DNA from 2 places in the Pseudomonas sp. S2_F07 genome. Region 1 is predicted to be linked to the other one. Evidence: predicted binding sites of a transcription regulator. Region 1 holds the regulator's gene; the other holds the start of a gene.
What was found. The regulator sigma-54, encoded in region 1, starts transcription at its own class of promoters, with help from an activator protein. The targets are predictions, from matches to a motif close to ANTGGCATNNANNTTGCTNT.

Region 2: flgB (flagellar basal body rod protein FlgB) is a predicted target of sigma-54. The motif match lies at 2,401-2,420, and genes of this name have one in related genera.

The regions. Positions count from the first base shown of each region.
Region 1 covers NZ_CP162758.1:4,814,584-4,818,973, reverse strand. The annotation lists gene lptC (LPS export ABC transporter periplasmic protein LptC) at 1-241, shown strand, start outside; gene lptA (lipopolysaccharide transport periplasmic protein LptA) at 228-776, shown strand; gene lptB (LPS export ABC transporter ATP-binding protein) at 776-1,501, shown strand; gene AB4O40_RS21760 (RNA polymerase factor sigma-54) at 1,727-3,220, shown strand; gene hpf (ribosome hibernation-promoting factor, HPF/YfiA family) at 3,295-3,603, shown strand; gene ptsN (PTS IIA-like nitrogen regulatory protein PtsN) at 3,616-4,080, shown strand; gene rapZ (RNase adapter RapZ) at 4,083-4,390, shown strand, end outside.
Region 2 covers NZ_CP162758.1:2,378,229-2,382,618, reverse strand. The annotation lists gene flgA (flagellar basal body P-ring formation chaperone FlgA) at 1-236, opposite strand, end outside; gene AB4O40_RS10595 (chemotaxis protein CheV) at 320-1,252, shown strand; gene cheR (protein-glutamate O-methyltransferase CheR) at 1,298-2,125, shown strand; gene flgB (flagellar basal body rod protein FlgB) at 2,463-2,870, shown strand; gene flgC (flagellar basal body rod protein FlgC) at 2,874-3,317, shown strand; gene flgD (flagellar hook assembly protein FlgD) at 3,333-4,055, shown strand; gene flgE (flagellar hook protein FlgE) at 4,087-4,390, shown strand, end outside.

The sequences.
Region 1 (4,390 bases):
CACGCAGGTCGAACTGATCGATGACGTGCGCATCACGCGTTTCGACGAGAAAAACCGTAGAACCCTGATCACCAGCACCCGCATGACCGTGTTCCCGCAGCAGCAATATGCGCAGACCGAGCAAGACGTTAGAATCGACGGCGCTGGCGGTGTATCGACTGGCAAGGGAATGAAAGCGTATTTGAAAGAAAGCAGGATACACCTGCTATCGAACGTAAGAGGACAGTATGAGGCTCGTTAAAACCCTCCCGATTTTGCTCAGTCTGGGCGCAGCACTGGGAAGCGTGAGCGCCTGGGCTCTGCCGGAAGATCAACAGCAGCCTATCCGCATCCAGGCCGACGATGCCCAACTGGACGACAAGCAAGGTATTGCTACCTATAAGGGTGACGTGATCATCACCCAAGGCTCGATGAAGGTGACAGGCAACACCGTTACCATCACCCGCACCCCGACTGGCGACATTGACGTAGTGACCTCGGTGGGCAACCTGGCGTACTTCGAGCAATTGCAAACGGCTGGCGACACCAAGCCCGTGCAGGGCTGGGGCGTGACGATCCAGTACCACGCCGCGCAAAATCGCGTCGTACTGATCGACAAGGCCAAAGTTGTCGACAAGGACAACAACGTCACCCAAGGCGAGAAAATTGTCTACGACACCGACAAGAAGCTCGCCAGCGCCGGTCGCGCCACAGGCAGCAAGGTCACCGAGGCGCGTCCGCGTATCGACATGGTGATCCAGCCGAAGAAGAAAACCGACGAGAAAAAGGCCCAGTAATGGCAACTCTGAAAGCTCAGCATCTGGCCAAGAGCTACAAGAGCCGCCAGGTCGTGCGTGATGTCAGCCTGTCCATCGACAGCGGCCAGATCGTCGGCCTGCTTGGCCCGAACGGCGCCGGCAAGACCACCTGCTTCTACATGATCGTCGGCCTGGTGCAAGCCGACCAGGGCCGCGTCCTGATCGATGACCTGGACGTCAGCCACCAGCCGATGCACGGCCGCGCAAAGGCCGGTATCGGTTACTTGCCGCAGGAAGCATCGATCTTTCGCAAGCTGTCGGTGGCCGACAACATCATGGCCATCCTCGAGACCCGCAAGGAACTCGACAAGGCCGGCCGTCGCAAGGAACTGGAAAGCCTGCTGCAGGAATTCCACATCAGCCACATCCGCGACAACCTGGGCATGAGCCTGTCCGGCGGCGAGCGTCGTCGCGTGGAAATCGCCCGCGCCCTGGCCACCAACCCGAAATTCATCCTCCTCGACGAACCCTTCGCCGGCGTGGACCCGATTTCGGTCGGCGACATCAAGCAGATCATTCACCACCTCAAGGCCAAGGGCATTGGCGTGCTGATCACGGACCACAACGTTCGTGAAACCCTGGATATCTGTGAAACCGCCTACATCGTCAATGACGGCCAACTGATCGCCGAGGGCGACGCAGAGACCATCCTGGCCAACGACCTGGTCAAGGAAGTGTATCTGGGCCATGAGTTCCGCCTGTAAGCACTGAGTCGTGCCCAGGCCATCGCCCGGGCACTCACCGTGCCGACAAGCGTGGTCAGCCCTCAACAAGGGCAGCGCAGCAACACCGCTTTATAGTTTTTTATTGTTACAGCGCTCTAGGCAAACCCTTTAGTTTCAGGCATATAATTTGCTTAAGTTTGGCGCCCCGGCGCCCTGTAGTGGATGGCGCATGTGCGCCGGCGAATAAGGTGTTAAGCCCCTGCCATGAAACCATCGCTAGTCTTGAGAATGGGCCAGCAGCTGACGATGACACCGCAGCTGCAACAGGCCATCCGCCTGCTCCAATTGTCGACCCTGGACCTGCAACAGGAAATCCAGGAGGCCCTGGAGTCAAATCCGATGCTCGAACGCCAGGAAGAAGGCGACGACTTCGACAATTCCGATCCCTTGGCCGACAACGCCGAACAAAAGCCCAACACTGACATCCAGGAACCTTCCTATCAGGAAAGCGCCCCGACGGTTGATAACCTCGATGAGGGTGACTGGAACGAGCGTATCCCCAACGAACTCCCCGTCGACACCGCGTGGGAAGACGTTTACCAGACCAGCGCCAGCAGCCTGCCCAGCAATGATGATGACGAGTGGGACTTCACCACCCGCACCTCGGCCGGCGAAAGCCTGCAGAGCCACTTGCTGTGGCAACTGAACCTGGCCCCGATGTCCGACACCGATCGCCTGATCGCCGTGACCCTGATCGACTGCATCAACAATCAGGGCTACCTGGACGAAACCCTCGAGGAAATCCTCGAAGCCTTCGACCCGGAACTGGACATCGAACTGGACGAGATCGAAGCCGTCCTGCACCGCATCCAGCAATTCGAGCCAGCCGGCATCGGCGCCCGCAACCTCGGTGAATGCCTGCTGCTGCAATTGCGCCAGCTGCCTGCCAAGACCCCTTGGCTGGCCGAAGCCAAGCGCCTGGTCAGCGATTACATCGACCTGCTTGGCAGCCGTGACTACAGCCAGTTGATGCGCCGCATGAAGCTCAAGGAAGACGAACTGCGCCAGGTCATCGAGCTGGTCCAGAGCCTAAACCCGCGCCCGGGCTCGCAGATCGAGTCCACCGAAGCCGAGTACGTCGTTCCTGACGTCATCGTGCGCAAGGACAACGAGCGCTGGCTGGTGGAACTCAATCAGGAGTCGGTGCCACGGCTGCGGGTCAATGCCCAGTACGCCGGTTTCGTGCGCCGCGCCGACACCAGCGCCGACAATACCTTCATGCGCAATCAGCTGCAGGAAGCCCGCTGGTTCATCAAGAGCCTGCAGAGCCGCAATGAAACCCTGATGAAGGTTGCCACCCAGATCGTCGAGCATCAGCGCGGCTTCCTGGAGTACGGCGACGAAGCCATGAAGCCGCTGGTCCTGCATGACATCGCCGAAGCGGTCGGCATGCATGAATCGACGATTTCACGGGTGACCACCCAGAAATTCATGCACACCCCCCGGGGCATTTATGAACTGAAGTACTTTTTTTCCAGTCACGTAAGCACCTCCGAAGGCGGCGAATGCTCGTCCACGGCGATCCGGGCGATCATCAAAAAACTGGTTGCAGCGGAAAATCAGAAAAAGCCGTTGAGTGACAGCAAGATCGCTGGTTTACTGGAGGCACAAGGCATTCAGGTGGCTCGCCGCACCGTCGCCAAGTACCGCGAATCCCTCGGGATCGCGCCTTCGAGCGAACGCAAGCGGTTGATGTAGGGCCACGCCACAGCGTTCCAGTGGTAGATCATCTGGTCTACCGCTTTATGCACTGGCAACGAAGGAGAAGCTGTATGCAAGTCAACATCAGTGGACACCAACTGGAAGTGACCGAACCTCTTCGCACCTACATCGGCGAAAAACTCGAACGATTGGAGCGACATTTCGACAAGATCACTAATGTGCAGGTCACGATGACCGTCGAAAAACTGAAGCAGAAAATCGAAGCCACGCTGCATATTCCCGGGAATGAAGTGGTCGCCAACGCGGAGCATACCGATATGTACGCCGCGATCGACGCACTCACCGACAAGCTGGATAAACAACTCAAAAAGCATAAGGAAAAGACCCAGAGCCTCCTACAGGGCGCAACCGGTCGTTAACACTCCCTACCCATGATCCGACTTGAAAGTATCCTGACCCCCGGCCGTTCCCTGGTGAACGTGCCGGGAGGCAGTAAAAAGAAAGCCCTCGAACAAATTGCCAATCTGATCGCCCGCGAAGTGCCGGCCCTGGAGATGCAAGATGTCTTCGAGGCACTGATTGCTCGTGAAAAACTCGGTTCCACCGGGTTTGGTAACGGCATCGCCATTCCACATTGCCGTCTCAAGGGCTGTGTTTCGCCCATCAGTGCATTGATGCACCTGGACGCCCCTATCGATTTCGACGCCATCGATGGTGCGCCGGTTGACCTGCTGTTCGTGCTGCTGGTCCCGGAAGCCGCCACCGATGCGCACCTTGAGCTGCTGCGACAGATCGCCAGCATGCTCGACCGCAAGGACGTGCGTGAAAAGCTGCGTAGTGCTGCAAGTAACGAAGCCCTGTATCAGGTTGTCCTGAACGAGCAAAACGGTCAGTAATCATGCGCTTGATCATCGTCAGTGGCCGTTCCGGCTCAGGTAAAAGTACCGCCCTCAACGTACTTGAGGATAACGGCTACTACTGCATCGACAACCTGCCCGCCGGCCTGCTGCCGGAGCTGGCCGAGCGCGCCCTGGTTCATACCGAGATGTTGCAGCCGCTGGTCGCCGTTTCCATTGACGCGCGCAACCTGCCAAGCCACCTGTCACGCTTTCCCGACCTGCTCGAGGAAGTCCGTGCCCGCCACATCCAGTGCGATGTGCTGTATCTGGACGCCGACGAAGAAACCCTGCTCAAGCGCTTCTCGGA
Region 2 (4,390 bases), 2.4 Mb from region 1:
GGATCGAGCGGGTTGACCTGGATCTCGTAGCGACCTTCCGTTTGACTGGTAGCCAGATAGTCTTCTACGGTGAATTCAAGAAAGCCCTGAGTGACGCCGATAAGCATGTCAGGCAAGGTAACCGCGTCAGCAAGGGCAGGGCTGCCAGCGTTGAACAGGCAAACAGCCGCCAGCACGCCGGGCAATTTGCGGTAGGGTGTGGTCAGGCGTCGAAAAAATGTCGGTTCTGTGTTCATAACGATTAAAAAAGCAAGCGCCGTGCCGTTTAGTGATGAAGGCGCGTCGCAACAACACTTGGCGTTGGTGTAGGAGTCTGGGCATGGCTGGTGTAATGGATTCGGTAAACCAGCGCACGCAACTGGTGGGGCAGAATCGCCTTGAGCTGTTGTTGTTCCGTCTCGACGGCCAGCAACTGTACGGGATCAACGTGTTCAAGGTTAGGGAGGTGCTGCAATGCCCCAAACTGACGCTGATGCCCAAATCCAGTCCTGTCGTGTGCGGCGTGGCGAACATCCGGGGGGCGACCATTCCGATCCTTGATCTGGCGATGGCGACCGGCTCCGGCGCGTTGAAGGACAAGAACAACCCCTTCGTGATCATCACGGAGTACAACACCAAGACCCAGGGGTTCCTGGTCCGTTCGGTGGAGCGCATCGTCAACATGAACTGGGAGGAGATCCATCCGCCGCCCAAGGGCACCGGGCGCGATCACTACCTGACGGCGGTGACGCGGGTCGACAATCAGTTGGTCGAAATCATCGACGTCGAAAAGGTGCTGGCGGAAGTGGCTCCGACGCCGGAAGCGATTTCCGTTGGTGTGGTGGATGTCGAAACCCAGCACAAGGCGCTTTCGTTGCGCGTGCTGACGGTCGACGACTCGTCGGTGGCGCGCAAGCAGGTCACGCGTTGCCTGCAAACGGTCGGCGTCGAAGTGGTGGCGTTGAACGACGGTCGGCAAGCGCTGGACTACCTGCGCAAACTGGTCGACGAGGGCAAGAAGCCGGAAGAAGAGTTCCTGATGATGATCTCCGACATCGAGATGCCGGAGATGGACGGGTACACGCTGACGGCGGAAATCCGCAACGACCCGCGCATGCAAAAGCTTCATATCATCCTGCATACTTCGTTGTCGGGGGTATTCAATCAGGCGATGGTCAAGAAGGTCGGTGCCGATGACTTCCTGGCCAAATTCCGTCCTGATGACCTGGCATCCCGGGTAGTCGACCGGATCAAGGCAGCAGATATCAGCTAGAGGCCCGTGCCCCTGGCAGTCAACACGATTTAAGAGGCGGCATCATTGTCTACGGGTAATTTGGATTTCGAACAGTTCCGGGTATTCCTGGAAAAAGCCTGTGGCATTTTGCTCGGTGAAAACAAGCAGTACCTGGTCTCCAGCCGTCTCAACAAACTGATGGAACAGCAAGGCATCAAGTCTTTGGGCGAACTGGTTCAGCGCATGCAGACCCAGCCGCGCAGCGGTTTGCGCGAGCAGGTGGTGGACGCCATGACCACCAACGAAACCCTGTGGTTTCGTGACACCTACCCGTTTGAAGTCTTGAAGAACAAGGTACTGCCCGAAGCGATCAAGGCCAGTCCCGGCCAGCGCCTGCGCATCTGGTCGGCGGCGTGCTCGTCGGGCCAGGAGCCGTATTCGCTGTCGATGTCCATCGACGAATTCGAGCGGGTCAACATGGGCCAGTTGCGGATGGGCGTGCAGATTGTTGCCACCGACCTGTCCGGTACCATGCTGAACAACTGCAAGACCGGCGAGTACGATAGCCTGGCCATCGGCCGCGGTCTTTCGCCCGAGCGCCTGCAGCGTTATTTTGACCCGAAAGGGCCGGGGCGCTGGGCGATCAAGGCGCCTATCAAAAGCCGTGTGGAGTTCCGTTCATTCAACCTGCTGGACAGCTACGCGAGCCTCGGCAAGTTCGACATCGTGTTCTGCCGCAACGTACTGATCTACTTTTCCGCCGAGGTGAAGAAGGACATCCTGTTGCGCATCCACAGCACGTTGAAGCCGGGCGGTTACCTGTTCCTCGGTGCTTCCGAAGCGCTGAACGGTTTGCCGGATCATTACCAGATGGTCCAGTGCAGCCCGGGGATCATTTACCAGGCGAAGTGATGCAAAAGCGCCGCGCATAAAAATGGGAGTCCTCCGGGACTCCTTTTTTATGCGCGGCGCTTTTGCATCACGTAGGAGCTGTCGCAGGCTGCGATCTTTTGATCTTGATCTTGAAAAGCAAAATCAAAAGATCGCAGCCTTCGGCAGCTCCTACAGGGGGGAGTGTGCGTAGGACAAGCGGCAGAAAAGCGGCATCCGGCGGAAAACCGTTGCCGCTTTTCTGGCATTGCCGCGTTGCCATGGCCGGCAAAGCCCCGGTTTCCGGGTTTTTTTGAATTGGCATGGGGCTTGCTAAGTTGATCCTACGAAAAATCAGGTCACCCGAAGGTTTCCCGACATGAGCATCAGCTTCGATAAAGCGCTCGGTATCCACGAACAAGCCCTGGGCTTCCGCGCCCAGCGTGCCGAAGTCCTGGCCAACAACATCACCAACGCCGATACCCCGAACTACAAGGCTCGGGATCTGGACTTCTCGAAAGTGCTCGCCGAGCAGAACGAGAAAACCAAAGGCGGCACCTTCGCCTTGAACATGACCAACAACCGTCATATCGAAGCTGAGGGCCTGGGCAATGGCGACGAGTCGTTGCTGTATCGCACGCCGATGCAACCGTCGATCGACCAGAACACCGTGGACGCCCAGCTTGAACAATCAGCGTACGCGGAAAACGCGATCGGTTTCCAGGCCAGCTTCACCCTGCTCAACAGCAAATTCAAAGGGCTGGTGTCAGCCCTGCGCGGAGAGTAAGCCATGTCTCTATCCAGTGTTTTCAACATTGCCGGTAGCGGCATGAGTGCGCAGACCACGCGTTTGAACACCGTCGCTTCGAACATTGCCAACGCCGAGACCGTCTCGTCGAGCATCGACCAGACCTACCGTGCGCGTCACCCGGTATTCGCCACCATGTTCCAGGGCGGGCAGAGCGGCGGCAGCGATTCGTTGTTCCAGAGCCAGGACGCCGCCGGTCAGGGTGTTCAGGTGCTGGGTGTAGTTGAAGACCAGAGCAACCTCGAGGCGCGCTACGAGCCGAATCATCCGGCGGCCGATGCCAAGGGTTACGTCTACTACCCGAACGTCAACGTGGTGGAGGAAATGGCCGACATGATTTCCGCGAGCCGTTCGTTCCAGACCAACGCCGAAATGATGAACACCGCCAAAACCATGATGCAGAAGGTCCTGACCCTCGGTCAGTGATAAGGGGCGACTCAGATGAGTGTTACCGATTCCACCAGTGGTTTGAGCCTCAACGACATCCTGGCCAACTCTTCGATCAAGACCACCACCACGACTGACGGCCTCGCGTCGGCCACCGGCAGCGCCACGGGCAGCAAGGCCCTGGGCAAGGATGCGTTCCTGCAGTTGCTGGTTACGCAGTTGAAAAACCAGAACCCGCTGGAACCCCAGGACAACGGCGAGTTTGTCGCTCAGTTGGCGCAATTCAGCAGCCTGGAAGGCATCACCACGCTCAACGATACGGTGACCGGCCTGGCCAGCAACTACAACTCGTCCCAGGCCCTGCAGGCGTCGTCGCTGGTGGGCCGTTCGGTCATCGCTCCGGGCGACAAGGCCGTAGTCGATACCACCAAGAGCCTCAGCGGCACGGTAGTCGTGCCGTCTTCAGTGGCGTCCGCCACCCTGAAGATCACCGACTCGGCCGGCAAGACCGTGCGCACCATCGACCTCGGTTCGCAGAAAGCCGGCAACGCCAGCTTCATCTGGGATGGCAAGAACGATGCGGGTGAGACGGTAGCCGCTGGCACCTACACCTTCGGTGCCACGACCACCATCGATGGCAAGTCCGTCGCGTTGATCACTAATCTGCCGGCGACCGTCAACAGTGTGACCATCAGCCAGACCGGTGGTGAGTTGATGCTCAATCTGGCCGGGCTGGGCAGCATTGCCCTGTCCAAAGTACAAACCATTGGTATGTAGAGCCGACTAACACGGCATAAAGGAGTGGATGATGTCTTTTAATATCGGCCTTAGCGGTCTCTATGCAGCCAACAAACAACTGGACGTGACCGGCAACAACATCGCCAACGTCGCGACCACCGGTTTCAAATCGTCCCGTGCAGAATTCGAAGACGTGTACTCGGCGACCCGCCTGGGCACCGGCAGCAAGACCGTCGGCAACGGCGTGCGCCTGGCTAACGTTTCCCAGCAGTTCGGCCAGGGCGACGTGAGCAACACCGGCAACGTGCTCGACATGGGTATCCAGGGCAACGGTTTCTTCGTACTGAGCAACAACGGTTCGTTGACCTACAGCC